DNA from 2 places in the Alishewanella sp. BS5-314 genome. Region 1 is predicted to be linked to the other one. Evidence: predicted binding sites of a transcription regulator. Region 1 holds the regulator's gene; the other holds the start of a gene.
The links. The regulator LexA, encoded in region 1, represses DNA repair genes until DNA is damaged. The targets are predictions, from matches to a motif close to TACTGTATNNNNATACAGTA.
Positions count from the first base shown of each region.

Region 2: a site for LexA is predicted at 1,969-1,988, ahead of imuA (translesion DNA synthesis-associated protein ImuA). Genes of this name have one in related genera too.

Region 1 covers NZ_JACEHJ010000001.1:884,336-900,810, reverse strand. Annotated here, with positions in the region: gene H1D31_RS04225 (hypothetical protein) at 1-475, opposite strand, end outside; gene tatC (twin-arginine translocase subunit TatC) at 472-1,224, opposite strand; gene tatB (Sec-independent protein translocase protein TatB) at 1,202-1,579, opposite strand; gene tatA (Sec-independent protein translocase subunit TatA) at 1,582-1,833, opposite strand; gene ubiB (ubiquinone biosynthesis regulatory protein kinase UbiB) at 1,864-3,492, opposite strand; gene H1D31_RS04200 (SCP2 domain-containing protein) at 3,483-4,100, opposite strand; gene ubiE (bifunctional demethylmenaquinone methyltransferase/2-methoxy-6-polyprenyl-1,4-benzoquinol methylase UbiE) at 4,100-4,855, opposite strand; gene H1D31_RS04190 (GGDEF domain-containing protein) at 4,957-5,961, opposite strand; gene H1D31_RS04185 (DUF885 domain-containing protein) at 6,224-7,963, shown strand; gene H1D31_RS04180 (hypothetical protein) at 8,049-8,291, opposite strand; gene H1D31_RS04175 (EVE domain-containing protein) at 8,325-8,783, opposite strand; gene tesB (acyl-CoA thioesterase II) at 8,845-9,714, shown strand; gene plsB (glycerol-3-phosphate 1-O-acyltransferase PlsB) at 9,699-12,155, opposite strand; gene lexA (transcriptional repressor LexA) at 12,292-12,915, shown strand; gene coxB (cytochrome c oxidase subunit II) at 13,334-14,404, shown strand; gene ctaD (cytochrome c oxidase subunit I) at 14,408-15,994, shown strand; gene H1D31_RS04145 (cytochrome c oxidase assembly protein) at 16,003-16,475, shown strand, end outside.
Region 2 covers NZ_JACEHJ010000002.1:1,176,982-1,193,456, forward strand. Annotated here, with positions in the region: gene H1D31_RS09915 (Y-family DNA polymerase) at 1-1,283, opposite strand, end outside; gene imuA (translesion DNA synthesis-associated protein ImuA) at 1,294-1,956, opposite strand; gene rlmC (23S rRNA (uracil(747)-C(5))-methyltransferase RlmC) at 2,084-3,238, opposite strand; gene H1D31_RS09930 (ectonucleotide pyrophosphatase/phosphodiesterase) at 3,244-4,497, opposite strand; gene thpR (RNA 2',3'-cyclic phosphodiesterase) at 4,639-5,163, opposite strand; gene H1D31_RS09940 (YgiQ family radical SAM protein) at 5,167-7,476, opposite strand; gene H1D31_RS09945 (cation diffusion facilitator family transporter) at 7,672-8,529, shown strand; gene H1D31_RS09950 (bile acid:sodium symporter family protein) at 8,666-9,526, shown strand; gene H1D31_RS09955 (hypothetical protein) at 9,506-10,036, opposite strand; gene H1D31_RS09960 (TMEM165/GDT1 family protein) at 10,150-10,710, opposite strand; gene H1D31_RS09965 (efflux RND transporter permease subunit) at 10,963-14,085, opposite strand; gene H1D31_RS09970 (efflux RND transporter permease subunit) at 14,082-16,475, opposite strand, start outside.

The DNA.
Region 1 (16,475 bases):
TCAGGGTGCGGTTGCTGCCATCTTTACCCAGATAGAAAGCGCCCAGCATGCCACGCTTAATATAGATGCGCTCACCGCTTTGTAGGGGGAATTGGCCAGAGCCGCTCTGACGCCAGATTTGGCCATTATCCAGCTCAATAATCATTTCTTTACGTGGACTCAGGCTAAGCTTGGTGACAGTGGCATAGAGTTGGTCCACCGGATCTGCCGCGACCTGACGATGTTCTTTGCCGAAATTATCTGTGGCTGGCGTGGCAGTAGTGGCTTGCCGCGCGCGTTCAGCGGCCTGTGGTGCCGGGGTGGCTACGGTGCCTGCAGTGCGTAGATTAATTTCGTCATAGCAGACCAGCCGCTTTAACGCATTTTGCTCGGTACGGCACTGCTCTAATTGCGCTGCCAGCGAACTTTGCGCCTGTAGCATGGGGCTGGCTAACAGTAACAGGGCGAAAGTTGAAGTCGTAAACAGTAATTTCATGGTTCTTGTTCCTGCGAGGGTTCATCAGTCTTGGGCTGATAAAAACGGCTGAGCCAAAGGCCGGCTTCAAACAACAGCCACATCGGAATAGCCAGTAGGGTTTGTGATAAGACATCAGGCGGTGTTAATAACATGCCAAGTACAAAGGCGCCGACAATAATATAAGGGCGCTTTTCGGCCAGTGCCTGCCGGGTTACGCTGCCGCTCCAGATCAATAACAGAATCGCAATCGGGATCTCAAAAGATAAGCCAAAAGCAAAGAACAGCTTCAGCACGAAATCCAGATAGCTGCTGATATCGGTAGCAATGGTGACACCGGCCGGCGCGACACTGGTAAAAAAGGCGAAAATCAGTGGGAAGACGACAAAGTAGGCAAACGCTATGCCGGCATAAAACAGCAGGGTGCTGCTGAAAACCAGCGGTGCCATCAGCTTTTTCTCACGGCTGTATAGCGCCGGCGCAATAAATTGCCACACTTGCCATAGAATATACGGAATAGCCAGACAGATCGCGACAATAAAGGTCAGCTTAAAGGGTGCGAAAAAGGGTGCTGCAACGTCAGTGGCAATCATGCTGGTGCCTTCCGGCAACACCGCTAACAGTGGTTCTGCCAGCAGGGCGTAGATATCACGCGCAAAGTAAGCCAGCGCAGCAAAGACGATTAATACCGCAATAACGCAGCGGAGCAGACGGTTACGTAACTCGACGAGGTGACCTAACAGGCTGTCAGGATCCGGTTTTGTTTTCATTCTTTACAGCGGTCTCTTCGGCAGTTGGTGCTGGAGTTTCTGGGGTTGGCACTGGCAAAGGTGTCGCCTGAGCAGAACTGGCCGGGCGCACCGCATTTGCCGCTTCGGTGAGCTCCTTTAGCGCTGCGGTTTCCTCAGCAGTCAGATTAACCAGGCCTTTGGCCTCAGCGTCTTTTAGCTTTTGATGTAACTCATGTACACGCAGGTTGTCATTCAGCTCGGCCTGCATTTGCTGGCCAAACTGTTTGATACTGCGCACTGTCTTCACGGTACTGCGGATCGCCCCGGGCAGGCGTTCCGGTCCCAGCACCAGCAGGGCGACCACCGCGATAACCAGCAGTTCCCAAAAGCCCATAATCAGATTTTATCTTTTTCAGTGTTAACCGTGTTGCTGTTGGCAGCGGTGTTTTTCTGCTCTGGCAGCTGTTGTGGCTTTTGCTCGGCGGCTGGCTGTTCCGGCTGCTCTTCATCTTTAATTGAGCTGCGGAATCCTTTGATGGCTGAGCCTAAATCAGAGCCAATACCGCGCAGCTTCTTGGTGCCGAACAGCAAAACAATAATCGCCAATACAATCAACAGTTGCCAGATACTAATACCACCAAAACCCATGCTCTTATCCTCGGAATTGCCTGACTGCTGCTAGTGCAGCAGCGCCCTAACCGTTAGGGCGATGGCACCGGCCCCCAACAGGCTGGCCAGTACCGGTAAATTGATGCTAAGCGCTATACTAGCACTGATTAAGCTGGCTGCTGCAAGCACCGCACTAATAATTTGCGCTTTCCCATGTTGCTGTTGTTGTTGCAACGCTTGTAACTGCAACAGCAGCGCCTGTTGTTGCCGTGGGCCTTGCTCCAGATAGCGGTGCAGTAGCTCCGGCATCTGGGGCATTTTTTCTGCCCAGAACGGAAAATTCTCTTTCACCTGCCGCCAAATCGCTGGCAAGCCTACCTGTTGTTTGACCCAGTTTTCCAGAAAGGGTTTAGCTGTTTTCCATAAATCCAGTTGCGGATACAGTTGCCGCCCTAAACCCTCAATATAGAGCAGGGTTTTCTGCAACAGCACCAACTGCGGCTGGACCTGCATTTCAAAGCGGCGCGCTGTATTAAATAAATTCAGCAGCACATGCCCAAAGGAAATCTCAGCCAGCGGCTTTTGAAAAATTGGCTCGCAGACGGTGCGGATCGCACTTTCAAATTCTTCTACCTTGGTATGGGCGGGTACCCAGCCAGAGTCCAGATGCAGCTGTGCCACCTTGCGATAATCGCGATTAAAAAAGGCGACAAAATTTTCTGCCAGATAGCGCTTATCTTCGGCATTGAGGGTACCCACGATGCCACAATCAATACCGATATACTTTGGATTTTCCGGATGCTCACGCGCAACGAAGATATTCCCCGGATGCATGTCGGCATGAAAAAAGCTGTCACGGAATACCTGGGTAAAAAACACCTCGACCCCGCGTTTGGCCAGCAGCTCCATATTAGTGCCTTGCGCTTCCAGTGCCGCGATATCAGAAACCGGAATACCATAGATCCGTTCCATGACCATAATATTACTGCGGCTGTAATCGGCGTAAACAAAAGGAATATACAGCGAATCTGAGCCTTCAAAGTTGCGTCGTAGTTGAATAGCGTTCGCTGCTTCGCGTTGCAAATCCAGTTCATCGAGAATGGTTTTGCGATATTCCGATACCACTTCCCGTGGCCGCAGACGTTTGCCATCGGGTAACAGGCGGGCCGCGATTACGGCCAGGCTGTCCATCAGGGCGAGATCAGCCAGGATTTGCTTTTCGATCCCCGGGCGGATCACCTTAACCACGACAGCCGCCTGGGTGCCGTCAGCTAATTGCAAGCGGGCGCTGTGCACCTGGGCAATCGAGGCCGAAGCCAGAGGTGTAATGTCGAATTCGGCGAACAGCTGCTGGATATCATTTAGTCCCAGCGCCTGCTCGATTAATGCCTTGGCTTGCTCACCAGGAAAGGGGCTGACCTTATCCTGTAGGATCGCCAGCTCGTCTGCCAGCTCGGCCGGTAATAAATCGCGCCGGGTGGATAACATCTGGCCAAACTTAATCCAGACCGGTCCCAGACTTTGCAATGCCAGACGCAGTCTGGCGGCGACAGACTGTTCGGGATAGCGGTTTTTTAACCAGAACAGACAACGCCGCGCCGCCCGGGCATACCAGGGTTGCCACTGGGCAGGGATCAGCTCATCCAGCCCATATTGCAGCAAGGTTTTCTGGATCTGATAGAAACGGCTTAGGCGCACCTGGACTCCTGCAGTTGTTGGATTTTGCGTCGGACTTGCTCTACCTGCCCCTGCAGTTGGCTAAGCTGTTGGGTAAACAGCTCGTATTCTGCCCGCACCGGTACTAGTTGCAGTTCATCCTGTACCAGCTCGAGCTGTGTTTGCTGTAACAACTGCCATTTCTGACTACAGTAGCTGTTGAGTTGGCTTAACGTCTGCAACAATTTATGACTGGGGGCATCCCCCAGATAGCGGGCAAGCTCGGTTTGCCAGTCGGGGTCAAGCTGCTGGAAAAAACTGGCATATTGCTGCGCCAGCTGTAAGTCGCCGTCAATTTGCAGGGCATCGGCTTTGATCAGGCGGGTTAACTGGCTGGGGTCGCGCAGTTGGCGCAAACTGGCCAGATCGGTACTGATCCGGCAGTCGGCCGTTTCGTCCTGTTGATTAAATAGCAAACTATCGCTACCGGCGCTGACCACTATCGTCAGTTTCAGCTCGCGTAAGGCGAAAGCCAGCTGTTTGCCTTGTAGCTGACGCAGTTTGGGCAGGCAGGATGGATCCAGCGCTATCGCTTTGCGGCTGAGCCGCTCTGCCACCGCACACAGCAATTGTGGCAATAACGGCAACATCAGAATTTATAGCCCCGATGTAAGGCAACAATACCACCGGTCAGATTATGGTAACTGACTTCCTGGAAGCCGGCGTCCTGCATCATCTGCTTTAAGGTTTCCTGATCCGGGTGCATCCGGATTGACTCGGCCAGATACTGGTAGCTTTCTTTATCATTGGCGATCAACTGGCCCATAAAAGGCAGAATGCGGAACGAGTAGAGGTCGTAAGCTTTACTGAGTAATTCGCTTTCTGGCTTGGAGAACTCCAGTACCAGCAGGCGGCCACCGGGTTTAAGCACCCGGAACATTGAGCGCAGTGCCGCATCTTTATCGGTGACATTGCGTAAACCAAAGCCAATAGAGACAATATCGAAGCTGTTGTCGGCAAAGGGCAGGGCTTCAGCGTTGGCTTGCACAAACTCGATATTATTTACCAGCCCCAGGTCACGCAGTTTATCGCGGCCGACATTTAGCATTGACTCATTAATATCGGCCAGTACCACTTTGCCGCTTGGACCAACCCGTTTGGAGAATAAGGCAGTAATATCGCCGGTACCCCCGGCCAGATCCAGTACCTGTTGCCCGGCCCGCACGCCGCTGCAGTCGATAGTAAAACGTTTCCACAGCCGGTGAATGCCCATCGACATCACGTCATTCATAATGTCGTACTTGGCGGCGACCGAGTGAAAGACATCGGCGACCATCGCAACTTTCTGCTCTTTAGGTACAGATTTAAAGCCAAAATGCGTGGTGTTATTGGTAGGTTCGGACATAACAAAGCCTGCTTGGGAACATTAGGCCGCTAGTGTAAAAGATTACGCCGGCCGAGCCAACAACCAGAGGGGATCCCGTTAAAAAATATGCAACACGCCCGTCAGACAGCGGCCAGCATGGCCTCGTTGGCAACCTGATTGCGGCCACGTTGTTTTGCCAGCTGTAACACGTTATTGGTGCGCGATAAAAACTGATACCAGTTTTCCGATGCCTGATACAGTGCCACACCCAGTGAGATAGTGATTTTCGGTAAGCTTTTCTTATCCCGGGCGGAGACAAAACGCAGTTTCTCAACGCCTTTGCGGACTTGTTCGGCAATTTCGGCGGCGGTTCTCAGGTCTACATCGGGTAGCAGCAGTAAAAACTCTTCCCCGCCAGAGCGCACCGGCATACCACTTTCCTGTACATAGCTGCGCACTTTTTTCGCCACCTTGGACAAAATAATATCGCCAATGGTGGCGCCATAATCCTGATTAAAACGGGCAAAGTGATCCAAATCTACCGCAATAGCCGCGATGCGTCGGTCAGGTTGTTCGCTTAACCACAGCTCAACCTGATTTTGCATCGCCACCCTGTTATACAAGCCAGTCAGGGGATCTTGCAGTCGTTGCTGTTTTAGTTGTTCCAGCTCATCACGCAGCTGATGGCTTTGCTGGTTTGCCGCCACCAGTTGCTGATTCAATTGTTGCTGCTGTTTACGGTAGGCGAGGGTGACTTGTTTCAATTCGGCCAGCGCCGGAGGCATCGGCTGGGCATCTTGCTCCAGCTTAAAGGCGGTATGATCCAATTGGTCGATAAAGTTTTCGGTGGCTTCAGCGGCGAGGTCAGTGTAACCGGAAAGCCGGCTGACCATACCTGATACATCCTGCAACAGTTGCTCCTGTTGCTGATGTTCCGGCATTAAATAGCGGTTGTACAGCTCCGCCATAATAAAGTCGTCAAACTCGGCCTTAGCTGCCAGTTTCTGTTCTATCGCCTGACACAGTTCAGCGTTATTCCCACTGATGTATTCGTAGGCAACAGTGTAATTGGTCGGATGCGCGGCAAGCTGGTTATGGCGCAAAAAGGCACCTACCTGCGTTGCTTTGTCCAAAGCTTGCTGCATCGTGTCCTTGTACTTCATGGCAGGGATCAGGGCTCCATCAGCGCAATCTTATTATTCTTTCAAACCTATAGTACGTGATAAAAGATTACAGGCAATATCTTTTACAGATAATTTAGTGATTGTATTGAAATTCGCAGTGCGCCGGAGTTCAGATTGCCGAAAATAGCGATAAAGTGCCGGTTTAATCGGTTCCGTGCTCTGCTTTTTTGCGGTCAGACAGGTACAATCAAGGAAAGAAAATCAAAATAACAGGGAATCACTGATGCAAATACGAGCAAAACCCCTCAGTCTGATTGCTGCGATACTGCTGTTGGCAGGCTGTGCCAGTAAGACTCCGGACGCTGTGGCGCCGGGCTTTAGCCAACTGGCTGAGCAGATTTGGCAGGCTGAAACCGCCCTGCGTACGCCAGCACCGGGTACCTTAACCGATATGTCGCCGGCAGCACTGGCTGCACGGCAACAACAACGGCTGGCATTGCAGCAGCAGTTACAGGCGGTTGACCTGACGCGGCTGAGCGAACAGGATAAGATTAATCACGCCATTCTGAGTTATCGGCTGGCGGATGAGATCGATCAGTATCAATTTAATGCGCATTTGATGCCATTGACCTCTGAATCGGGCTTTCATACCTCGCTGGCGTTTAGTTTTCAGCGCTCTGCTTTACGGCAAGTCGATGATTACCAGCAATATTTACAACGGTTGGCCGCGATTCCCGGTTATATGGCGCAACAGATCGCGCTGATGCAGCAGGGCCTGGACCAAGGTATTACCCAGCCGGCGGTAGTGCTGGCGGGTTTTGAGCAAAGTATCAGTTCCTATATTGCCCTGCCTGAGCAAAGCGTGTTTTTTCAGCCGCTACAGCGCAAATCAGACCTGATCAGTGAGCAGGAATGGCAAAGCTTCCGGCAGCAGGCCCTCGGCATAATTGAGACGGCGGTGAATCCGGCGTTTCAGGGCTTCTACGATTTTATGGTGCAGCAATACTTACCGGGCGCACGCCAGGATATTGCTGCCAGCACCTTGCCAAATGGCGCGGCGTTCTACCAAAATCGCTTGGAGCACTACACCACGCTACAGATGACGCCGCAGCAGGTACACGACATTGGTCTGGCGGAAGTGGCGCGGATCCGTGCTGAGATGCAGCAGGTAATTGATAGTCTTGGCTTTACCGGCAGCTTTGCCGATTTTGTGCAGTTCTTGCGCGAAGATCCGCAATTCTACCCGCAATCAGCCGATGAGCTGCTGCGTTATGCCGCCTGGTTGTCGAAGCGGGCCGATGCCCAGTTACCGCGCTTCTTTAAACTATTACCACGCACGCCTTATGGCGTGGTAGAAGTGCCGGCAGAAATTGCTCCCAAATATACGACTGGCCGCTACTCCGGTGCTGCCCGTGACGATCAGGCGGGTTACTACTGGGTGAATACCTATGCCCTGAACCGGCGACCACTGTATGAAATGGAAGCTCTGACACTGCATGAGGCGGTACCCGGCCACCACTTACAGATCTCCCTGGCGCGGGAGCAAGGCGATTTACCGGACTATCGACGTACCTTCTACACCTCAGCCTTTGGCGAGGGCTGGGGTTTGTATGCCGAGTATCTGGGGCTGGAAATGGGCTTTTATCAGGACCCATACAGTAATTTTGGCCGTCTGACTTATGAGATGTGGCGTGCTGCGCGGCTGGTCGTAGATACCGGCATGCATAGTCTGGGTTGGAGCCGGCAGCAAGCGATCGACTTTTTGGCCGAAAATACCGCCTTATCAATGCACAATGTGCAAACGGAAATTGATCGCTATATCAGCTGGCCGGCACAGGCGCTGTCGTACAAGCTGGGTGAGTTGACCATTCGCCGGTTGCGGCAACAGGCGGAACAGCAACTGGGGGATAAATTTGATATCCGAGCTTTCCATCAGGTCGTGCTGGGTAATGGCAGTGTACCGCTGGCGGTGTTGGAACAGCAGGTACAAAATTATATCCAGCAGCAACTCAGCGGCTCCTAACAGGACATAAAAAGAGAACGCCGGCTAAGCCGGCGTTGTCATCTATCTCTATCTGGAAAACTGAATCAGTATCAGAAATTAATATCTAACCCCGAAGGACAATATCAGGGGCAGTATCAATCTGGCCTTCCTGGTCAATCGCCGCCAGCTTACCGTCAAAATCCAGTACCGCAAGCTTGCCATACGGTAAATGACGGACAAATTGTAGCTGGTAGCCATAACGCTGCAATTCAGCGACCGAGAATTTCTGCGCTAAACTTAACTGATCCCAAAAATAATTAAGGTCCTTTTCCGTCTGGCGCCTTTCCTGTACCTGTATAGCTAGCATAACGGGCTCCAAAACACAGGATTAAGTGAGGGACTATTGTAACGCTAATAGATCCCGCCATTGTTGTATCGTAACTGGCATCACTGACAATCTGCTGCCTTTTTGTGCAACAGGCAACTCAGCCATCTTAGCCGAGCTTTTAATTTTGTCCAGTGTTATTAGTCTGGGTAATTTGTTTACAAAACGCAAATCGACGGCGACCCAACGCGGTTGCTGCGGCGAGCTTTTCGCATCGTAATAAGGGCTACGGGGGTCAAATTGACTGGGATCAGCATAAGCTGCTCTGACCACTTCCGCAATTCCGGCCACACCAATGTCTTTGCAACTGGAATGGTAGATCAACACCTGATCGCCGACCACGACACCATCGCGCAGAAAGTTTCGCGCCTGATAATTGCGCACACCTTCCCAAACAATAGGGGTTGTCGGTGCGCGCGCAAAATCGTCAATACTGCATTCGCTGGGTTCAGTTTTAAATAACCAATAGTTCATTTTGCCAGGCTCCGGTAATTACGGCAGAATAACCCCTCTTGCTAGCGGAAAAGGTTACCGTATGAGTCAGGTACTTGCGAATTTATTATCACTGCTGAAACTTGAGACCATAGAGTTGGGCTTATACCGCGGCCAAAGTCAGGATCTGGGGTTTAAGGCGGTGTTCGGTGGTCAGGTGATGGGCCAGGCGCTATCGGCAGCCAAAGAAACGCTGCCCGAAGAGCGTAAATTACATTCGTTCCATTCGTATTTCTTACGCCCGGGTGATGCCAGCAAGCCGATTGTCTATGAAGTTGACAATATCCGTGATGGCAAAAGCTTTAGTACCCGCCGGGTCAGTGCCATTCAGTATGGTAAACCGATCTTCTATATGACGGCGTCATTCCAGGATGAGGAGCTGGGCTTTGAACATCAGCTCAACATGCCACAGGTACCGGGCCCGGATCAGCTGGTATCGGATCTCGATTTCTACCAACAGCATGCGGCGCAAATTCCGGAAAAGTTACGCAGTAAGTTTATCTGCGAAAAACCGATCGAAATGCGGCCGGTGGATTTTCAAAATCCGTTTTCGCCGGTGGTCAGTGCGCCAAAGCGTTATGTCTGGTTTAAAGCCAATGGCAGCATGCCAGATGATCTGCGGGTGCATAAATATCTGCTGGCCTATGCATCAGACTTTAACTTTCTGCCTACTGCTTTGCAGCCGCATGGTCGTTCTTTTATGGCGAAAAATATGCAGGTCGCCACTATCGACCATGCCATGTGGTTTCATCAGGATTTTCGTTTTGATGATTGGTTGCTCTACGCTGTGGATAGCCCGGCCGCATCCGGCGGCCGGGGTTTAGTGCAAGGCCAGTTTTTTACCCGCGATGGTAAACTGGTGGCGACCACTATCCAGCAAGGGGTGATCCGCGAGTATCAGGAGCCGGGTTGAGTGGTTGCGGCCTCCGGCATAATGCTGTGAATACTCTGTAACACTTCGCTACGCAACAGCAAGTTAACGGTAGCCGCCAGCCGCGACAAGGCTGGCGTTGCCTGTAACCGGTTGTCCTGATCTGACTGACAGTAACCCTCCAGTTTTAATGCCTGGCTTAAGCCGGCAAACAGATTCTTGTCGTAGTATTCCGGCGCATTGATGCCATGCAAGGTTAGTAAACGTTGCGCCAGCTGATGGCTTTGCTGCTCCAGCTCCGGGCGCGGCAGCGGGCCATGCGCCCGCAGCAGGTTAAAGACCATGGCATAGCGCTGCAGCGTATGTTCGGCATTGTGCGCCAGTAAATCTAACATCATATATTCGCGGCTGTGCTGCGGTGGTGCCAGATAATCTTCGCCGTCCTGTATTAATAACCCCTGCGCCTGCAGTTGTTGCACCAGTTGCCTGATATAGTGCTGCAGTGAGGGCACCTGCAAAAATAGCTCATGTTTTAACAGGCTATACAGTTGTTCGGCCAGGCTTTGCAATTCAGTCAAACTGAGTCGCTGTTGTCTGAGCACAGCTGAAGCCAGAATGGCCGGCAGGATAAACAGATGCAGAATATTATTCCGGTAATAACTCATCAGTACCGCTTGCTGCGGGCTTAGACTGACCAGTTCACCGAAACTGTCTGCCGTCAGCATGATTTTTTGCATCTTGGCCGCATGCTCCAGCATTTGCTCGGCACTTTGTTCTGGCAGGCTGACATTAGCATGATAGGGTGCTGCTTGCTGCAGCGTCAGATAGGCTTGCAGCTGTTGCACCAGCTCTTGCCGGGTCAGGCTATGCTTATCGCTGGCCAGCAAACAGAGGGCAATCAGGTTAATGCTGTTCAATGCCGCCGCCTGATTGATATGCCGCATAATCTGCTCGGACAACTTGCCGGTCACCGGATTTAACCACTGCGGTTTAGGTGCTTCCAGTGGGTTAATTTCACTTTTCCACGCTGGCACTTGCTGGCTCAGATACTGGTTCAGTGAAATCGGCTCGCCAAAGTTGACATAGCCATAGCCATAATCGCGCAGATTACGGATTGCCTTCAGTACGCCAAACACCGATTCTTTTTGCTTACCTGAGCCCTGCAGTTCGCTAAGGTAGGTATTGACCTCCATCACATGCTCGTAACCCAGATACACCGGTACCAGCGTGACCGGGCGATCGATACCGCGTAGCATCGACTGTACTGTCATCGCCAGCATGCCGGTTTTGGGCTGCAACAGCCGGCCGGTGCGGCTGCGACCGCCTTCAGTGTAATACTTGACGGCATAACCTTTGATAAACAACAAACTCAGGTATTCACGGAATACGGCTGAGTACAGCTTGTTGCCACTAAAGCTGCGTCGGATAAAGAAAGCGCCACCGCGGCGGAAAATGGTACCGGCTGGCCAGAAGTTCAGATTAATACCGGCCGCAATATGCGGCGGCACCAGGCCCTGATGATAGATGATGTAGCTAAGTAATAAGTAATCCATATGGCTGCGGTGACAGGGGACATAGACAATTTCGTGCCCTTTTTGTGCCAGCTCGCGCAGCTGATCGGCATTTTTTACCTTGATACCGTAGTAGAGTTTTTGCCATAACCAGCTAAGGATACGGTCGCCAAAGCGCAGTGTCGAGGTGCGGTAGTCTGCGGCAATTTCCTGCAATAACTTGCGGGCTTCCTGCTGGGCCGCCTGATAACTGATGCGTTTAGTCTCGGCCTCGTCGGCAATGGCCTTTTTCAGCGCCGGTGAAGCCAATAACGCATTAAATAACTGATTACGTTGCATCAGTTTGGGCCCGGTTGCCGCCAGCCGTTGCCGGTAAAAGTGGATCCGCGACATCCGTAACAGTTTACGCGCCGTTTCCGGTGCGGAACCAAACTGGGCCGCCATTTGTTGCAGATCCACGGGTTTACTCAGTCGCACCAGCGTATGGCGTCCGGAAATTAGCACAATAAGTAATTTTGCCAGCCAGTTTGGTGAGTGTGCTTCGCCAATCAGCCATTTAATGCTGTTCTCTTTACCCGGTGCCCGGCCCCATAAAATGGCAGCCGGCATTAACTGCGCTCTTAGCTCAGGCTGTGCCAGATGGGCGGCTAACAATTGCTGGCCTTGTTGCAGGGCCCGGGTTTTGCCACGCCCGCCGATCAGCCGGTGTGGTTGCTCCAGAAACAGGGTTCGTGGTAATAGCTGTGACCCTAATTGCACCTTCGATAGCGGATCAGGTAATTGTAACTGCTGACATACCCGGCGTAAGGTTGCCAAATCGCTGGCGGACTCAGTATGGCAGATATACAGCAAGGGCCGTCCGGGCTCGACTCCAAGCGCATGCAGAGGATTATCGGGCACAATTTTATATTTCACCAACAGCCGGATGGGCCATCGTAACAGTTTGGTAAACAGCTTAAAGCCTGACAACATAACCTTACTGACCTGAAAAAAATGGGCGCTAAGAATAGCATAGCTGATCATAGCAGCAAGTTTTGTTCGCGCTGAAAACTTGGCAAGGCCAGAAAGACTGTATATACTCACAGTAAATACTGTATGGGTAGCCAGCATGAACAGACCTCTTACTCCACGACAGGCAGAAATTCTGCAGCTGATTAAGGATTATCAACAGGAAACCGGTATGCCGCCGACGCGGGCAGAAATTGCCGTGCGGCTGGGCTTTAAGTCAGCTAACGCAGCGGAAGAACATTTAAAAGCTCTGGCCAAGAAAGGTGTGATCGCGATGTTACCCGGCACCTCTCGTGGGATCCGTTTACTGGAAGAGGACGCGCCCCCGGAGCAACTGGGTTTGCCATTAATTGGTAAAGTCGCCGCCGGTCAGCCGATCCTGGCAGCAGAGCATGTCCAGGATCATTACCAGATCGATGCCAACCTGTTTAAACCGCATGCTGATTTCTTATTGCGGGTGCAAGGTATGAGTATGCAGGATATCGGTATTCTGGATGGCGACTTACTGGCCGTGCACAAAACCCAGCAGGCGCAGCCAGGTCAGGTCATCGTCGCGCGGGTCGATGATGAAGTCACGGTAAAACGCTTTCAGCGCGATGGCCATCAGGTATTGCTGTTACCGGAAAATCCGGATTTTGAGGTGATAAAAGTTGACTTGCGACAGCAATTTTTCGCCATAGAAGGCTTGGCAGTTGGGGTGATCCGTAACGGTAGCTGGTTATAATTTATAAAATTTCTCAATAGCTTATTTTTAAAAGTGCTGGTATGACCTGTTGGTTTTATCGGCACTTTTGCATTTTAGGGGTTTACATAATCTTCATCCTGGATAATTCTTAGACGGTAGCCGGCGAAAAAATAACAACAGGTGTGCCGCTACTGATTTCAGCGCTAGCCTCGAAATCAACCCAAGAACAATAACAATAATAAATTGCGAAACTTATATCCCCGAATCTTTAAGGATGAAGGGTATAGCACATAGATTCGGTTGGGTGGGTAGTAAAAAAACCGTGTAGTTCTGTGTACTTGGTTTCTGCAATTTGCTTTGCAAATGACAGAGGAGAAGTACAGTGACAAACGCGCGTTGTCTGCTTTGGTCGCTGCCGACCCTGCTTTTTGCCGCATCGGCAAATGCATCAACATCCATGCCTTTAAATATGACCCGGGGCGTTACGGAAATTAGTCAGCAGGTTTATCAACTGCATATGACAATTTTCTGGATTTGTTGCGTTATCGGTGCAGTGGTGTTTGGGATCATGTTCTGGTCCATCATTCGCCACCGCAAAGCGCGGGGAGTGCAGCCGGCTCAGTTTCACGAAAGCACTAAGGTTGAAATTCTGTGGACCGCCATTCCGGTGGTGATTCTGATTGGTATGGCAATACCTGCCACCAAAACCTTAATCGCGATGGAAGATACCTCGGCTGCAGATGTCACCGTATTAGTGACGGGCTCGCAGTGGAAGTGGCATTACAAATATCTTGATCATGAGATCGAATATTTCTCCCTGTTGGCTACCCCACGTGAGCAAATTGCTAACAAGCTGGCCAAAGGCGAGAACTATCTGCTGGAAGTTGACCGGCCGCTGGTGATCCCCACCGGTAAAAAAGTTCGCTTTCTGATGACCTCTGACGACGTGATTCACTCCTGGTGGGTGCCCGCCTTCGCCGTTAAAAAAGATGCTAACCCCGGCTTTATTAATGAAGCCTGGACCCGGGTTGATGAGCCTGGCATTTATCGTGGTCAGTGTGCTGAGCTCTGCGGTAAAGATCATGGCTTTATGCCAGTAGTAGTGATTGCGAAAGAGCCTGCGGATTACCAGGCCTGGGTGGTACAGGAAGAAGCCCGTATTGCCGCAGCAAAGGCAGCAGAGCGTGAATTACTGGCGATGAATATGGACATGGCAGAACTGATGGCTACCGGTGAACGGGTGTATCAGGGCTGGTGTGTTGCCTGTCATCAGGCCAGCGGTAACGGTTTACCCGGCATCTTCCCGGCGATCCGCGGCAGTCAGCTGGTGCTGAATGACCGGCGCGCCCATATCGATATTATCGTCAATGGTAAACCTGGTACGGCGATGCAGGCCTTTGGCCGGCAGCTCAGCCTGAAAGAACTGGCCGCGGTCATTACCTATACCCGCAATGCCTTTGATAATAATACCGGTGATGCCGTGCAGGCTGCGGATGTTTACGCTGTGCAGCAGGGTAAGGGAGAGTAAGCGATGTCAGCTATTACACATGAACACGAGCATGACCATGATCATGACCATAAGCCAACCGGGATAAAACGCTGGCTGTTTACTACTAACCATAAAGATATCGGTACCATGTATCTGGTGTTTGCTTTAGTGATGTTCTTTATCGGTGGCAGCATGGCGATGGTGATCCGGTTGGAACTGTTCCAACCCGGCATGCAGTTTGTTGAGCCGCAATTTTTTAATCAGATGACCACAGTACATGGTCTGATTATGGTGTTTGGGGCGGTGATGCCAGCCTTTACCGGCTTGGCGAACTGGATGATCCCGATGATGATTGGCGCCCCGGATATGGCGTTGCCCCGAATGAATAACTGGAGCTTCTGGATCCTGCCGTTTGCGTTTCTGATCCTGTTGCTGAGTTTGTTTATGCCGGGTGGTGGTCCGGATTTCGGCTGGACCTTCTATGCCCCGCTATCCACTACCTACAGTAATGACAGCACGGCGCTCTTCGTGTTTTCGGTACACATTATGGGGATTTCCTCAATTATGGGTGCCATCAACGTGATCGTCACCATCTGGAATATGCGGGCGCCCGGGATGACCTGGATGAAGATGCCGCTGTTCGTCTGGACCTGGTTTATCACCGCTTTCCTGCTGATTATGGTGATGCCGGTACTGGCGGGCGCTGTTACTATGGTATTGACGGATAAGTATTTTGGCACCAGCTTCTTTGATGCGGCCGGTGGCGGCGATCCGGTATTGTTCCAGCATATTTTCTGGTTCTTCGGTCACCCGGAAGTTTACATTATGATCCTGCCGGCATTTGGTATTGTGTCGGCTATCATACCGACCTTTGCCCGCAAGCCGTTGTTTGGTTATGCCTCTATGGTTTATGCCACCGCCAGTATCGCAGTCTTATCGTTCCTGGTTTGGGCGCACCATATGTTTACCACCGGTATGCCGGTATTTGCCACGCTGTTCTTTATGTATTGCACCATGCTTATTGCCGTGCCGACCGGCGTGAAGGTGTTTAACTGGGTCGCAACCATGTGGCGTGGTGCCATGACCTTTGAAGTCCCGATGATGTTTGCACTGGCCTTTATCGTACTCTTCACCATCGGTGGTTTTTCCGGTTTGATGCTGGCTATTACGCCGGCGGACTTCCAGTATCACGATACCTACTTTGTAGTGGCGCATTTCCACTATGTACTGGTATCCGGCGCGGTGTTCTCCATTATTGCCGCTGCCTACTACTGGCTACCGAAATGGACCGGCTATATGTACGACGAAAGATTAGGTCAGCTGCATTTCTGGTGTTCGCTGATCTCGGTCAATCTGTTGTTTTTCCCAATGCACTTCGTTGGCCTGGCGGGTATGCCACGGCGGATCCCTGACTATGCGCTGCAATTTGCCGACTTCAATGCCTTTATCAGCGTGGGTGGCTTCCTGTTTGGCTTATCGCAGCTGATTTTTGTCTGGGTAATCGTCAAATGCGCCCGCGGCGGCGAAAAAGCGACCGCACAGGTATGGGAAGGCGCTGAAGGTCTGGAATGGCAGGTGCCGTCGCCGGCTCCTTACCATACCTTTGATACACCGCCGGAAGTGAAATAGGAGGCCCTATGCAGCTGCATCGGACTTTGGTAAGCAAACTGCTACTGGTAACGGTACTAATGTTTGGTTTTGGCTTTGCGCTGGTGCCACTTTACGACGTGTTCTGTGAAGTCACTGGCATCAATGGCAAAACCTCAAATGTACCGGCTACGGTACTGGCAGATGGTATTGATACCAGCCGTGAAGTGACCATTGAGTTTCTGGCCAGACCGAATAAAGACATGCCATGGATTTTTCAGCCGGAGATCCGCCGTTTGACGGTACATCCGGGTGAGGTGCATGTGATGAATTATCTGGCCGAAAATCCAACCGGCCGGATGATTGTCGGTCAGGCGGTGCCCTCAGTTTCGCCCGGACAGGCCGCTTTGTATCTGCATAAAATCGAATGTTTCTGCTTTACCCAACAACAACTGGCAGCTGGCAATAAGATGCTGATGCCAGTTCAGTTTTACGTTGATCCGGCTCTGCCTGCGCAGTTCAG
Region 2 (16,475 bases), on a different contig from region 1:
CACAGTTGCTCCAAACGCTCGGCACCACTTAACAGCGTCACCGCCTCGGTTAAAGGCAGGGCTTTGGGCAGTTGTAAAATAGGCCTGAGCTGATAACAAAGCGCCGCATTCAATGCCGGCAGCGCCGCTACAGCTGATACCGATGACTCTGCCTCCGGCCAGTGACTCAGGCTTAGCACCGGTGTCACCACCGCCTTCTCCCCCAGGCGGGCCACCAGCATACTGAGCAGTTGTGCTTTGCTCAGCGGCTGTGAGCGCTGTGCCAGTAAATTACAACTTGCGCGCTGATCGGGTACATAGTCTGTTGCCGCCAATTGCAGCGCATACACCGGCTCTGGCAGCTGCAGCTGCGCCAGGTGCAGGGACAGTAATTGCTGCCAGTTTGCGGCACAGGCTTCACCGGCCCGGGCGCGGATCTGCAGAGGTAAGGGGCTGTGCTGGCGAAACTGCAGGGTAAGTTGCAAACACTGACACAGTAAGTTGGCCCGGCGTAAAAACTGCTGCAGTTGCTGTAACAATGGCTGTAACGGCTTTAATAACTGTGGACTTTCAGTAATTTCATAATGCAGCTGTAGTTCACGGTTAAATTGCAGCCGGGGTCGGTAAAATTGTGGTAATTGCAGTACTCTGCCCGTTAATGCCGCCAGATATTGCAGCACGTCCTGAGAAAAACGCCGCGCCAGCTCTGCTGCCGGCAATGCCAGTAAGGGACCTAACTGCCGGATCCCCAACCGGGCTAACTGCTCAATGCTAGCCGCCGGCAGATCGCTGGCAGTTAACGGACAAAGTGCCAACTTGGCCTGCTCTGCCGCTGGCGTTAAGTACAGCGCGGCCTGCCCGGAGCGGGCCAGTAATTTTGCAGCCAGCGGAGTTTGCCCCGCTGCGGCTAGATATTGATAGGGACAGTCTGCCAGTTGCAGTTGGAGGTGCTGCCAGTAACGGGCAGGATCCGGGTAAAGTTTTAGCATGCTACTCACCCGAATCAACAAGGCATCCGGCGGCTGCAGCGCCAGATCGGCTGTCACCTGATATAACCGCTCCGCCAGCTGCTGCAGCTGCTGCTTTACCCGTGCCGGCTCAGGACTAAACAGCTGTAACTCACGACACAGTAACACGGCCGTTGCCACACTTTGCCCGACCTTGACCCCGGCTGCCGCTGCCAGTGCATTAACCCCCAGCAATTGATGTCGTTTCGGACATGCCAGCGCCATCGGTTGTGCCGGATATTGTACTGCCAGTTGATCAAGTTGCAGGCTGGGGAAATACAGATAAAGCCAGCGCATGACAAAGCCCTCAGGCGGTCTCAGCCAAGGCCGCGTGGCTGCGGGTCAGTACCGGATAAAGCTCAGGCCACTCCTGTTGCCAGTTAAGATAAAATTGTTGCCCGGCCCAGCCGGCACGGCGCTTTAACACTTTAAGCTGCAAACCTTGAGGCTGTGGCAGTAGCTGTAGCGCCAGTGCTAAAGGCAGTGTTAATTCCGGCTGTTGCGTGGTCAGTTGCAGCACTAACGCCTGCTGCGCCTGAGCTGCCAGCTGTAAACGACGTGCCGCCTTGCGCGCCAGCGTCCCCTGCCAGAGCAAGACCAGGCTACATAAACCACTTTGTAATAACTGCTCTGCAGCCCAGAGTGCATCTGTTTCACTGACACCGGAAAGCAACAGCAACTGTGACGGGTTAATCCCCTCTGCCGCCAACGGCTCAGCCTGGAGTAACTGTGGCGGATTAATCAGCCCCAGCAGGCCTTGCTGCTGCAGTTGTTTGAATAAGGGTAACAGTAAACGCAACTCGCCAATTGCCGGCTGACTTTGCAATACCAGCAAACCGGACGCCGGCCAGCCACCCAGTTGCCGGTCAAATTCGGCATAACCGGAACTTAGCTGCTGACCGGCAGCAGGTAAGGCTGAGCCTTGCCAGAGCCATTGCCGCTGCGTCAGTTGTTCAAGTAAGCTGTGCATAGACCACCAAAATACTGTTCATATATACAGTATATTTGCTGGTGTTAAAAATGCAAGCACCCATAGAGTGCTCACAGGCTGCCGACTGCGGGTAAAGGTGTGTGATTAGTGGGTTTACAAAACCGGATCAGGCGGTTTTAGCCCGCTGCTGTAACAGGGTAAGTACTTCGTAATGACTACTATGGGCAAATAAATCAAAAAGTTGCACCCGCAGTAACTGATAGTTGTCCAACAGGGCCAAGTCAGCTGCCAGACTATTGGCATTGCAGCTGGAATAAATAATATAAGCGGGGGCCAGCTGTTTAATCGCCGTCACCAGCTCGACGCCTAAGCCGCGGCGGGGTGGATTCACGACCAGGAGATCCGGTGGGCTAACCGCCGCCGTGGCAAAAGCAGCGGAGTCCAGCGCCCTAAAATCGACCTGAGTCAACCCCAGCTCAGCCGCGGCCTGCTTGGCACTGGCAATGGCGGACGGTGCAATTTCAATCCCGGTCAGTGTCATCTGATTGCTGGCCAAATGTAAACCAAAACCGCCCACGCCACAGAACAGATCCCAGAGGTGCCGGATCGGCACGCCTTGTTGCGTGAGTTCCGCAGTCCAGGTTGCAGCAGTGGCATAGAGCCGGGCAGCCAATTCAGGATTGATCTGAAAAAAACTCTGCGGGCTTAAATACAGCGGTACCTGATTAAGTTGCTCGCGCAGCAAAGCCTGCTCTGTTAACAGGATTTCTTCCGGCCCTTCCAGCAGCGCTGCCGGCTTGGGCTGTAAATTAACACTTACCACCGACAACGCCGGTAAGCTCGCCAATAACCAGGGTAAATGCTTTTGCAACGCCGCCAGACAGTTCTTTGAACGCAGTACCAGACGCAGCATAAAGTGACCACTGTGATAACTTTGCTGCAGCAGCACATACTTGAGCTCACCGCGGCGCTCGGCAATATCGTACGGGGTAAGCTGAGCGCGGCTAATCAATTGCTTAATCACCGCAAAAACGGCCGCAAAGGCCTGCGGATATAAGGGACAATCGGCGAGATCAACTGCCTGCCCCTGTTGATTAATGATCCCCAGTAGCGGCGCCTCACAGCTGCCCTGCACCACCATCTTGGCTTTATAACGACACGCCTGTTGCTGACTTGCCACCGGCGCCAGGATCTCCAGCGGCGCCAAAGGAGAGACTAACTGCAACAGTTGTTGCTGCTTTAATGCCAACTGCTCGGCATAGGGCATCGCCAGCCATTGGCAGGACTGACAACGGCCTGCAACAAAGTGCGCACAATGCATCAGGCTTAGTCCCGCAATAACAGCGATAACGCGCGCGGATCACCCTGATTAGGCGCCGGTGTCAGGCCCACTACTCTGGCCATCACATTGTAAAAATCGACCATGCTTAATTGCGCTACCGTCGCCTGTTGTTTAAAGGCCGGTCCATAGGCAATCAGCATTCCCTGCATATCTGGCTCGGTATTATCATAACCATGGCTGCCACGTGCTCTGAGGAAAGACGGGTCAGCCTTTAAACCGGGTAGTAAACTGCGCCGGACAAAGATCCAGGGCTGCTCCGCCAGCAAAATAATCGGCGCGATGCGGACATGGTGTTGATGCTGAAAGCGTTCTGGCAACTCATGCTTGCGGTACAGGCGCATCTGTTCTGGGTTATAACGCCCGGCAATTTGCTGATACAGTAACTCTTCCTGGCCATCTTTCGGGAAAATGCTGACAATTTCACGTGAAAAGCGAACATTCTGCGTTAAACTGCCATCAAACAACTCATCAGCAATAATATACTTGCGCTGATCGACCTCTGCCATACCATGGTCGGAGCTGATGATCAGGTTAACCTGCTCCGCCTGACCGCGTTCACGCAGCGTGTGCACCAGATAAGCCAGTTCGGCATCCACCTCGGCCAGAGCCTGAGCCACCTGCTTTGAGCGCGGGCCATAGTTATGACCCGCACTATCCACATCACTAAAATACAAGGTGATCACTCTTGGCCGCTCGGCTTCAGGCAGCGCCAGCCAGGCCAGCACCTGCTCGGTACGCTCACGGTTTGGCGTCTCATGCACATAGGGAAACCAGTGGCTGGGCCGCTTACCTTTAATTTCCGCTTCCGAGCCCGGGAAAAAATAAGTGGCCGCCTTCACGCCCTGCAATTCAGCCGTGATCCAAATCGGCTCACCCTGCCACCAGAAACCATCTGCTACCTGATCCGCCATACTCATCGCAAAATGCCGTTGATGCTCAGGATCATACATCGAGTTATCAACAATACCGTGCCGCTCCGGGTGTAAACCAGTGACCAGTGAATAATGATTGGGAAAGGTTTTACTTGGAAATACCGGCTGTAATTGTTTGACATGCACACCACCTGCCGCCAGTTCGGCTAACATCGGCGCCTGATGCAAACTCAGGTAGTCATGACGCAGACCGTCAATTGAGATAATCAGCAGACTATTTGTGCTGGCAGCACTAGTATTAGGTGTGGCTGGTGGCTGATGGCAGCCAAGTAGCAACAGGCTGATAAAAAACACAAAAAATTTCATAAGTATCAGGTCCGGATCGAAATTAGCCTGATCTTAGCAACTCAGGCAGAAAACCATTAAGTGTACTGATTTTTGTTGACCGCTTCATGACATTTTGCCGGTTATTGCCGGCACTTTACCGAAAGCGGCCTCAGGCTTTGCTTAACTGATTAATTTAAAGCGCTGCAATGGCAAGTACTCCAGAACCTCGCCCTCTCGCCGTGATTGATAGAGCGCAAACTCCCGCACCTTAAGTCTGAGCGGCGTGACGCGCTGTTGCCCCTCAAACAGCGCCTGACGCGCCAGCGTAATATGCGGCCGATACTCAGCATGTGGCTCGGTAAAGCCCTGTACCTGACAAAACTGCGCCAGCTGTTGCTGCAGCAATAGTAAGGCTGGTGGTATCGATGAGGGCGCCAGATACAGAATTTTTGGCTGCCTAAAACCCGCCAGATAATCAAGCTCTAGCTCAAATGCAGCAGAACGAAGCTTTGCTGCTGATTGCAATAACAGCTGCTGTTGCTCAGCCGTCACCTGCCCCAGAAAAAATAACGTCAGGTGCAAGTTTGTCACCGCTACCGCTTTGGCGCCGGGACAAGCTTGCAGCGCCAGCTGCTGATAAGGCGCTAATAGCTGTTGCTGCTGCGCCGAAAAACACAAACTAAAGAACAGCCGCCGGCTTTCCACTGCTCAGCTGCCGGCACGGCCGGTTTTTGCTGCCGGTTTACCTTTGACTACCGGTTTACCTTTTGCTGCAGGCTTACCTTTTACCGGTGCCTGGCTGGCCGGCTTAGATGCAGCCTGCTCTGCTTTGGCTTTACCGTTTGCTTTGCCGTTCGCTGTGCTGTGCTTTGACCTTGCTGTGGCCTGCGCAGCCGGATTTAAGCCAGTGTGCCGCGTTAATGCCGGCTTACCACCGCGCTGTGGTCTTTGCTGCTGCTCATCTTTCGTCTCTGGCGGCACCAGACAGTCTTTACCCCGGCCAATCAGGTGCTGCATTTTCAAGCGGATCAGCGCTTCGCGAATGATCGGCCAACCTTTGGGATCATGATAACGCAGGATCGCTTTATGCAGCCGGCGCTGCCGCTCGCCCTTGGGCACCGGCACCACTTCAGTATTCGCTTTATTGATATTTTTCAGCGAATTCATTTCGGTATGATAAATGGTGGTGGCATTGGCCATTGGGCTCGGGTAGAAATTCTGTACCTGATCCAACCTAAAATCGCGCGCCTTTAACCACAGCGCCAGATTAATCATATCCAGATCGGTGGTACCCGGGTGCGAGGCAATAAAATACGGGATCAGATACTGCTCTTTACCGGCTTCTTTACTAAAGCGGTCGAACATTTCTTTAAATTTATCGTAGGCGCCCATGCCCGGCTTCATCATTTTCGACAAAGGCCCCTCTTCAGTATGCTCAGGGGCAATTTTTAAATAGCCCCCGACATGGTGCTGCACTAACTCTTTGACATAATTCGGATCTTCTACCGCCAAATCGTAACGAACCCCCGAGGCGACCAGTACTTTCTTAATGCCCGGTAAATTACGGGCCTCACGATACAGTTCAACCGTTGGGCTCTGATCGGTATCCATATGCTCGCAAATCGTCGGATAGACGCAGCTGGGGCGACGACAGGTTTGCTCGGCTTTCGGGTTTTTACAGTTTAAACGGTACATATTGGCGGTCGGGCCACCCAGATCGGAGATCACCCCGGTAAAACCGGGAACTTTGTCGCGAATATCCTTGATCTCCTGCATAATCGACTCTTTCGAGCGACTTTGGATAATTCGTCCCTCGTGCTCGGTAATCGAACAGAACGAACAACCGCCAAAACAGCCACGCATAATATTGACCGAGGTTTTAATCATCTCATAGGCGGGAATTTTCGCCTTGCCATACACCGGATGTGGCACCCGCTGATACGGCAAACCAAACACCAGATCCATTTCCGCAGTACTGAGTGGAAAGGCCGGCGGATTAACCCAGATATGCCGATCGCCATGGCGCTGCATAATGGCACGGGCACAGCCGGGGTTGGTTTCCTGATGTAAGATCCGTGACGCATGCGCATACAGCGGCTTATTCACACTGACCTGCTCAAAAGCGGGTAACTTAACGTACGTTTGCTCCCACGGCTTTTGCCGCGGCGCCTGCACCATAATTGGCTTCGCTTCGACCTCAGCGGGCTTGGTTAAATCAATACCGGCTTTGGCAAATTCGGAATAGCTGCTACAGCCAACATCATCGGCGCCATAAGGATTCGGGATAGGGTCAATTTTACCGACTTTATCAATGGCGGTGGAATCGACGCCGCGCCAGCCCGGCAACGGCTCTTTGCGAATAACCGCCGTGCCACGTACATCCTGAATTTCGCTAACAGGTATGCCCGACGCAATACGATGTGCTACTTCAACCAGCGGCCGCTCGGCATTGCCGTAGATTAAAATATCGGCCTTGGCATCAAAAATAACCGAGCGCCGTACTTTTTCTGACCAGTAATCATAGTGCGCAATGCGGCGTAAACTGGCCTCAATACCGCCGATAATCACCGGCACTTCTTTGTAGGCTTCTTTACAACGCTGGGTATACACCGTCACCGCCCGATCCGGCCGCTTGCCGCCAATATCGCCCGGCGTGTAAGCATCGTCGTGCCGCAGTTTTTTATCGGCGGTATAACGGTTAATCATCGAGTCCATATTGCCGGCCGAAACACCAAAAAACAGGTTCGGCTTACCCAGGCGCATAAAATCATCTTTGCTGTGCCAATCAGGCTGGCAAATCAGGCCTACGCGGTAGCCCTGGGCTTCCAGCATCCGGCCGACTACCGCCATACCAAAGCTCGGGTGATCAACATAGGCATCGCCCACCACTAAGATCACATCACAGCTGTCCCAACCAAGCTTATCCATCTCGGCGCGTGACATCGGTAAAAAAGGTGCCGGACCAAAGCATTCAGCCCAGTATTTGGGATAGGAAAACAGGTCGCGTTCAGGCGCCATCCGCGCTACCGGAGCAGATTTACGGGATAAGGGAGCAGTAGCAGTGGACATAAAACAAGCACCTGAGTGTTACAAGGGCGCGTATTATACAAGTTGCGCTGTAGAAAGGCGAATGCGCTGATTTCTTCGCGCTGCCAGCTGACATTAATCGCCACGCGCCGTACACTGAACTTAACGCATCTAGCGGAGCCTTACATGCCACTTCTTCGCCCCCGCCAGTTACTGGCTCTGTCACTATTGGCCGGCTTTTTAACCATGGCGCTGAAAACCCTGGCCTGGTATCTGACCGACTCCGTCGGCTTTTTATCAGATGCCATGGAATCACTGGTCAATGTTGCGGGTGCCGGTTTTGCATTATGGATGGTGACGATCGCCCGTCGGCCAGCGGATGATGGCCACCCCTTTGGGCATAGTAAAGCTGAGTATTTCTCAGCCGCTTTTGAAGGCGGCATGATTTTTCTGGCCGCACTGGCCATTTTGGTCACGGCCGGCGAGCGTTTACTCAACCCACAGCCAATTAATGCTTTGGGTATCGGTACCCTGCTTACTGTGCTGGCCAGCCTGATTAATCTGGCCGTGGCAATGTTATTGCTACGCGGCGGCAAGCACTGGCATTCACCGGCGCTGGAGGGCGATGGCAAACATCTGCTAACAGATGTCTGGACCACAGCCGGTGTGGTATTGGGCGTGGCCCTGGCCGTGGTCTTTGAACAAAACTGGCTGGATCCGCTGGTGGCGATGTTAGTCGCACTGCATATTCTGCGCGAAGGTGGCCGTATCTTACATAAAGCCATTAATGGCTTAATGGATAACGCCCTGCCCGCCGAACGGGTAGCGCAACTGAGTGAAATGCTGGCAACAATCGGCGGACCGCAAGTGCAGTTTACCAATATCAGAACCCGCGCTGCTGCTGCCCAAGCCTTTGCTCAGGCAGATTTATTGGTACCCGGCCACTGGAGCGTAGAGCGTGCGCATCAACTGGCAGACCAGGCCGAGCAGCAACTCGCAGCACTCGGCATTCAGCTTATCGTCCACATCGAACCCCACCCCTGACTTATCCACCGCACTCCGGTACCGGCCAGACCTCGGATCTCAGACCGGTACCGGAGTGCGGTGGATAAGTTGGGGTTGCTCTAAAAGGAACAACAGGTTAGGTTAGTCGATATTCTGCTATAAAAATTAACTCCTTATGTTCGAAACTCTGACTCAGATTGGTTTACCACTAGCGCTAATTTTTATTATGACCGGTGTCGGCATGAGCCTGCGACCGCAGAATTTTCACCAAGTCGCAACCCAGCCGAAAGCGTTTTTCGTCGGTGCCGTGGCACAACTGATACTACTGCCGCTGCTGGCGCTTGGTGTGATTGCGGTGTTTCAACTTCAGGGGGAGCTGGCGGTCGGCTTATTTATCCTGGCACTCTGTCCGGGTGGCACTACGTCGAACTTATATAGTTATTTATCGAAAGCCGACGTTGGCTTATCAGTATCCCTGACGGCACTGGTCGGTTTCGTGACACCCTTTACCCTGCCCTTTTTAGCCGCCTGGGCGATGCAACAGTTTTTAGGCGCCGAGAGTTTATTGCAATTACCGCTACTTAAAACCTGGTTAACCTTACTGGTCGTTGGCGTGATCCCAGTGATAATCGGCATGTTAGTCAAAGCGAAGTTTCCGCATTTTGCCGAGCGCGCCCAGCCACAAATCAGCCGTTTTTCGGTACTGGTATTACTGCTGCTGATTGTCAGTATTGCCTATGATTTAGGCGATACGCTTTGGCACTATCTGCTACTAAGCGGCCCGGCGGCGCTGGCACTAAATCTGCTGTCGATGGCTCTGGGTTATGGTTTGGGACGTTGGTTACTGCATAGCGAACAACAAGCGCGGACCATCTGTCTGGAAGTAGGCTTACAAAATGGCACCCTGGCACTGCTAATTACTACTGGTATTCTGCAAAGCTCAGCGATGTCGATTGCACCAAGCGTATACAGTTTACTGATGTTTGGCAGTGCCAGCTTATTTACCTGGTGGGCGTTAAAACGCGGCACCCGGTAAACTGGCAGCTAACTTTAACAGCCGCTGCTGATATTGCTTTAGGGCAGTCTTATCGGCAGCAGTCAAACAAGGTCCGATGGCTTGTTGCATCTGCTCGGTTTGCTGAATTTTCTGCTCTGCGATGCGCCGCTGTGACTCAGGTAAAAAGGGTAAGCTCTGGCGGGTCAGTTGTTGTACCGGTTGTAATGATTGCAATAGCGGCCAACTGCCTTTCGCGGTTAACTCTAAAAACAGCGGCGCCGTTAATTGATGTTTTGCCAGAACCTGATCAACCTCTGCCACATAGGCTTTTCCCTGCTCTTGTTGGCGCAGATCACTGGCATGCTGCTGCCAGTCACAATGCTTTTTCAACCGCAGTTTGGTTAGCCCTTGTGGATTATCCTGTTCAATAGCGACCAGCTCCGGCAACGCCGCTTCCAGCCGGGCAATATTTTGTTCAGTTAAAACTGTAGTTGCCGACACAGCAGCACTGGTTGCGGTCAGAGCGAAAACTAAAACCATTTTACGCATAATATTCCCCATTAAATACTGCTGTCGATTATTACCAACAGAACTGAATCCTACCTGAAGCCTTTTTAAGGCACCTTAACTGGTCAGAGCGGTACCGGAGTGCTGTGGATAAGTTAGCTGCTGATAATGGTAGCGATACCGAGCAAGATGAAGATTGCACAGGCGCTGCGCCGTGCCCAATCGAGCGAAATTTTTTGCAGTAACCAGCTACCGGCATAGACCACCGGCACGTTGGCGGCTAGCATGCCCAGTGTCGTGCCCCAGATCACCATCCAGACCGCATCGTCAAACGCCGCCGCCAGGATCACCGTTGCCACCTGAGTTTTGTCGCCAATCTCGGCCAGGAAAAACAGCACACAGCTGGCAACAAAGGCGCCGTACTTTAGCATCGCAGTATCGTCGCTATCGTCTTTATCCGGTATCAGCAGCCATAGCGCCACAGCGATAAAGGAGCCACCTAACAACCACGGGCCCCAACCGGCAGGGATAAACTGCGCCGCCCAAACGCCTAACCAGGCTGATGCCGCATGGTTTAATAAGGTCGCGACCAGAATACCGGCGATAATGGCGGTTTTATTGCGAAAACGCGCAGCTAAAAACAGGGAGAGAAGTTGAGTTTTGTCACCGATTTCAGCAATGGCGACAGCGGTAAAAGAAGATAATAAAGCGTCCATAATATCCTGCAGCTAGCGGGATCTTATTGACAAAAGACAAGGGCTGACTCCCGCTTTAGGTCAGTACCTTGTCTTAAGTCTCATCACACAAGCCAGCGCTGCTGAACCTGCTGCCTATACCATATGCATGCGGCACAAGTATGTTGATATAGGCGCCTTACGGCCGATTACTCCCTTAAAGAGGCGCGCAGTATAACTGTTGGTTGCAGAAAAGCCAAGCCTGTGCCCGGGAGCGATTCCCGGGCACAGCTATTAAGCTTGGCGCAGTAAACGCCGCTGCCACAAACCGCTGCGGGCCAGCAAACGCCCTGTTGCCGTGCGCAGTTTTACTAAACCATAGTAATTAAGCGGCACCAGCAACAAACTGGTCAGGGTGGAGAACAACAAGCCACCAATAATGGCAATCGCCATCGGCGCATAACTTGGGCCATTACCACCAATGGCGGTGCCACCCAGCGCCAGCGGTACCAGCCCCAAGACGGTGGTCGCAACTGTCATCAGAATAGGCTTTAAGCGTGCGGTACAGGCTTCGATAATCAGGTTTTTCAGCGGCAGATCAGGCATTAACGCCCGATCCTGATTAATACGATCAACCAGTACTATGCCGTTATTTACAACGATGCCCATCAGAACCAGCATACCGATCATCCCCATTACCCCAAGGCCAGTGCCGGTAATAAAGAAGGTCCAGAACACACCAACAAAGGAGAATAGCAAGCTGCCAATCACCGCATTGGGCATTAACAAAGACTCAAACAAGGCCGCCATCACAATATAGATCATCGCTAATGCCAGCAGCATATTCACCAGCATCACCTGCTGCTCCTCGTTCTGGCGGGTAAAGCCGCCCTGATAGGACCAACGATAACCATCCGGCAATTGCACCTGCTGCATCAGTTGACCAATTTCCTTACGCGCCTGATCCATACTGATATCTTTTTGCAGTGACAACTGCAAGGCAACACCGGTTTCGCGGTTAAAGCGACGGATCGACTGCAGCCTTGGCACCACTTTTAGCTCAGCCAGCTGCGACAGCGGAATACTGACGCCCGCCACCACGGCAACCGGTAAGTCGGCTAATTCAGACAAGGAACGGCTAATGCGCTCGTCATAAATCAGCCGGATCTGCAGCTCTCCCTGCTCGGCGCTGCGATAGGTCCGCAGATTCACGCCCCGAAGCGATAAGGCCACACTTTGCGCTACCTGATTGGCCGAAAGCCCTAAGCGCTCCAGCTCGGGGCGATTAAACAAAATCTGCACTTCCTGCTGCCCACGCGCCAGATCCGAGCGTACCTCTGCTACAGCCGGTAAGCTTTGTAATGCCGGCTCCAGCTCAGCAGCCAGTTCCAGTAAGCGCTCAGTCGAGTTGCCCAGTAAATGCAGGCGCAGCCCGCTGTTATCATTACCAAAGCTAAAACTCGGTCTGGCGCGCACCAGTGGCGGCCATTCCTTGCGAATTTGCTCCTTCAGACTATTAAGCTCAACCGGCACCTGTTCTTGTAGCAAAATAATCGAAATGGCATGCCCGGAGCGGTAATAGCTATATACCGACTCGATATAGAACTCGTCTTTGCGGCTATATAAGAAGGCCTCCATCGCTGACACCTCAGCGCGCACCTCTTCCAGGTTATAATTGCCCTGGATGTTATAGTTTAAAAACAGCCGGCCACGGTCTTCTTCATCTTCATTACTGCTACCTATTTGTGAAAAAGGCAGTGCCGCACTCAGTAATACCAGCAGCGCCAGCAGCGTTGAGGTTTTAGGCCAGTGCATCACCTTGGTCAGCAGCCGCCGGTAGCCGCGATCCAACGCTGAACCTTGCGGATCACTGACCGGCTGTACCTTAAGTTTGGTGGTCAGCAAAGGGATCAGCGTCAGGGATAACAGCAGCGAGATCGCCAGACATAAGCAAATGGCGATAGCCACATGCTCGAGGAAAATGGTCAGCTGCATCTTCTCACCGATAATATTCGGTAAAAATACGATGGCGGTGGTCGCGGTGCCGGCCAGCACCGCCAGCCCAACCCGTTTTACGCCACGCTCGGTTGCTGCACGCAGATCACCACCCAGTGCCCGCTCGCGGAAAATGCTCTCAGTCACCACAACAGCGTTATCGACCAACATACCGATCGCCAGCATCAGGCCCATCATACTGAGAATATTCAGGCTGTAGCCCATAAAATACATGGCACCCAGTGCAATCACGATTGCCGCCGGCACCGACAGCACCACAATCAGCGTGGTCGTCAGATGACGCAGGAATAAATACAACACAATAAAGGACAGCAAGGCACCGATAGCACCGGCTTGCAGCAAGTCACGCAGCGATTTGGTGACATTGTCAGCAAGATCGTCCATCACATACAGGCTGATACCATTAAAGGCCGGGTTGGCATCGGCGGCGGCCACCACCTGCATCGCGGCTTTGGCCACCTCGACCAGATTCGCGCCAGACTCTTTATAAACGTTCATCCCCACTGCATAGGTCTGGTTTAAATGCCGGCCGTCTTCGCGTTTTGGCAGCTCCAGTTCAACACTGGCGACTTCGCGCAGTTGCAGGCCCGGCCGGATCGGCAAGGCGGCAATTTCCGACAGCTCTTTGTACTCACCAAGCGGTTTTACCAGCACACTTTGCTCGCCGTTACGCAGCTCACCGGCACTTAAAGCAAAGTTGCTGCCGCGTAACTGATTTAATAATGCCGTAGGGTCAACCTGTAACGCCCGCATCCGATCCGGGTCCAGGCGGATAATCACCTGACGCTTTTCCACCCCATAAAGCTCAACTTTAGAAACACCGGGTACCCGCTCCAGCGGCCGTTTTATTTGTTGTTCCAGCAAGTCATAAGCCATCGCCAGATCGCGCTCAGAGGAGATCCGTAACTGAAATATCGGCATATCGCTGGTGTTAAACTGGAATACCAGTACCCGCTCTACATCTGCCGGCAACAAGTGGCGCACCGTATCCAGCCGCTCCCGCACTTCCAGACTCTTACTGCTGATATTCTCACTCCAGCGAAACTGCAGTGAAATATCACCACTGTTTTCATTGGCGAAGCTACGCAGTTCTTTAATACCACTGACGGTCGCCAGTGCCTCTTCCAGCGGCCGGGTGATCAGCCGCTCCACTTCAGCTGGTGTGGCATTCGGATAAGGCACATTGACGTACAACTCCGGGATATCAATGCCAGGAAACATCTCCAGCGGCAGCAGCCGACTGGCTAAACCACCAAATAACAACATGGAGATAAACAGCATACAGATGGTCACTGGTCGGCGCAGTGCCACCCGGGTTAACCAGATTGGCTTTTGCTCGTCCGCTGCCGATCCGGCGTGATTGGTGCTGGTTTGCGTATCGTCTAAAGGCTGTTGGCTCATAGCGTTGCCTCCTGCTCTACTGCCACAGCCTTATCCCGCTGCAGGCTATACAGCACCGGAATAAATACCAGCGTTAACAACGTGGCCAAACTTAAACCGGCGATCACTGTGATCGCCATCGGGGCGCGGATTTCACTGCCTTCACCGGTGCCCAGTGCCAGCGGCAGTAAGCCCAGTACTGTGGTCAGGGTGGTCATTAACACCGGGCGCAACCGGCTTTGCCCCGAGGCAATAATGGCCTCCTGCAGCGCCAACCCTTCAGCACGCAGCTGGTTAATACGGTCAATCAGGACTATGGCATTGTTGACCACGATCCCGGCCAGCATAATTAAACCGATAAACACGATCACCGACAAACGGGTATCGGTAAGCCAAAGCCCCAGTACCGCACCTGCCCCCGCCAGCGGCACCGTAAACAGGATCAACAAGGGTTGCAGCAGATTTTCAAACTGCGATGCCATCACCAGATAGACCAGGAATACCGCCAGCAGTAAGGCAAACATTAATGAGCTGTACGCCCGCGCCATCTCTTCACTTTGCCCCATCACCAGCGCCTGTTGGCCCGGTAATAAGACTAACTGTGCCAGTGCGGCTTCGGCGGCAGCGGTCGCCTGCTCCAGATCGCCATAAGCCAGGTTGGCCGTCACCAACGCCACCCGCTGCTGGCCAACCCGGGTAATTTCACTGGGACCGACTTCGCGACGAATTTGCGCCACCGCACTTAACGGCAAGGGTTCGGCTGCACCAGGATTGATAATCAACTCGGCCAGCTGCAATTCATGTTGACGGTACTGCTCATCCAGCCGCACCCGGATATCAATTTTGCGGTCATGCAATGAGTACTGACCGGCCACTTCACCACCGATATAGGTGGCAACGCGGCGCGCGACCTGCTGCGCCGTCATCCCCAGCTGCGATAAGCGGGCATGGTCAAAATACAGGGTCACTTCCGGCTGACCTGGTCTTAGGCTGGATTTAATATCGGTAAAGCGATTATCCGCCTCCAGCAAATTAACCAGCCGTTCAGCAGACTCAGACAGCTGGGCCAAATCATAGCCACTGATCTCAATTTCCAGCGGTGTACTGAAACTAAACAATTGCGGCCGGTCAAAGCGGCTCGTTACCCCTGGCAACAATGCCAGGGTGCGGCGTAATTCTTCCTGCACCAGGGCTTCATCGTCAGCATTGCTATGCTCTGCCATCACCACATGCAGGCGGCCCCAATGGCTGCCGCCGATCGCCGGATCCACTGACATTTGGACACCGGTACCGGCTAAACCATAGCTGCGTTCTACCACCGGATACTGCTTCAGTTGCCCGGATAATTGCTTTAACAAGGTATCGGTTTGCTCAATAGCTGTCCCGACCGGTAATTGCACATCGACATAGAACTCGCCCTGACTCAGCTGCGGGATCACATCCGCGCCCAGGCGCGGCAACAGACTAAAACACAGCGCCGCAGCGGTTAGCGTTAAAGCCAGGGTCAGCGTTTTGGCTGCCAGCGCAGCGCGTAGCAAGCGCAGGTAGAGCGCTTCAATTGCTTTTAACAGCCCCTGCACCAGCAATACCGCAGGTCGGAATAACCAATAAGCCCCCTTGGCAATGGCTTTGCCCAGCAAGCTTAGTAACGTCAGCAGCGCCAGCACTGAAAGATGTAGCAAACGCCCGGCCGCACGCAGCGGCAACAGCGGCCAGTGATACCAGCGGCTGGGTTTCAAGGAGGGTAAAGGCGTGATCTCGGTTGCTGCAGCGCCTTTTTGCCAGGAGCGCGCGGCCATGGTTGGGATCAGGGTTAACGCGACAACCAAAGAGACTAACAAGGCAAAGGTCACCGTCAGCGCCTGATCGCGAAACAGCTGGCCGGCAATGCCTTCGACAAATACCAGCGGGAAAAATACGGCTACGGTGGTCAGGGTGGAGGCCGTGATCGCCATCGATACTTCACCGGCGCCCTTACGCGCCGCGTCTTTCGCCGGCATGCCCTGCTCTTTATAGCGGGCAATATTCTCCAGTACCACGATGGCATTATCCACCAGCAAGCCAACTGCCAGCGCAATACCACCCAGACTCATCATATTTAGCGTAATATCCTGACCGTACATCAGATTAAAGGTGGCGATCACTGACACCGGGATCGATACCGAGATAATGACCGTCGCCCAGACGTTACGTAAGAACAGATACAGCACCAGCATCGCCAGGATACCGCCGATAATACCGGCCGATTTCACGTCGCTGATCGCCTGTTTAATAAATTGCGACTGATCATAGAGCACATCCAGCTGATAACCGGCTGGCAGCATCTTTTTCAATTCGTCGAGACGGGATAACAAGCCTTCGGCGACCTTTACCGTATTGGCATCGCCTTCTTTATAGATCGCCAGTTCAAT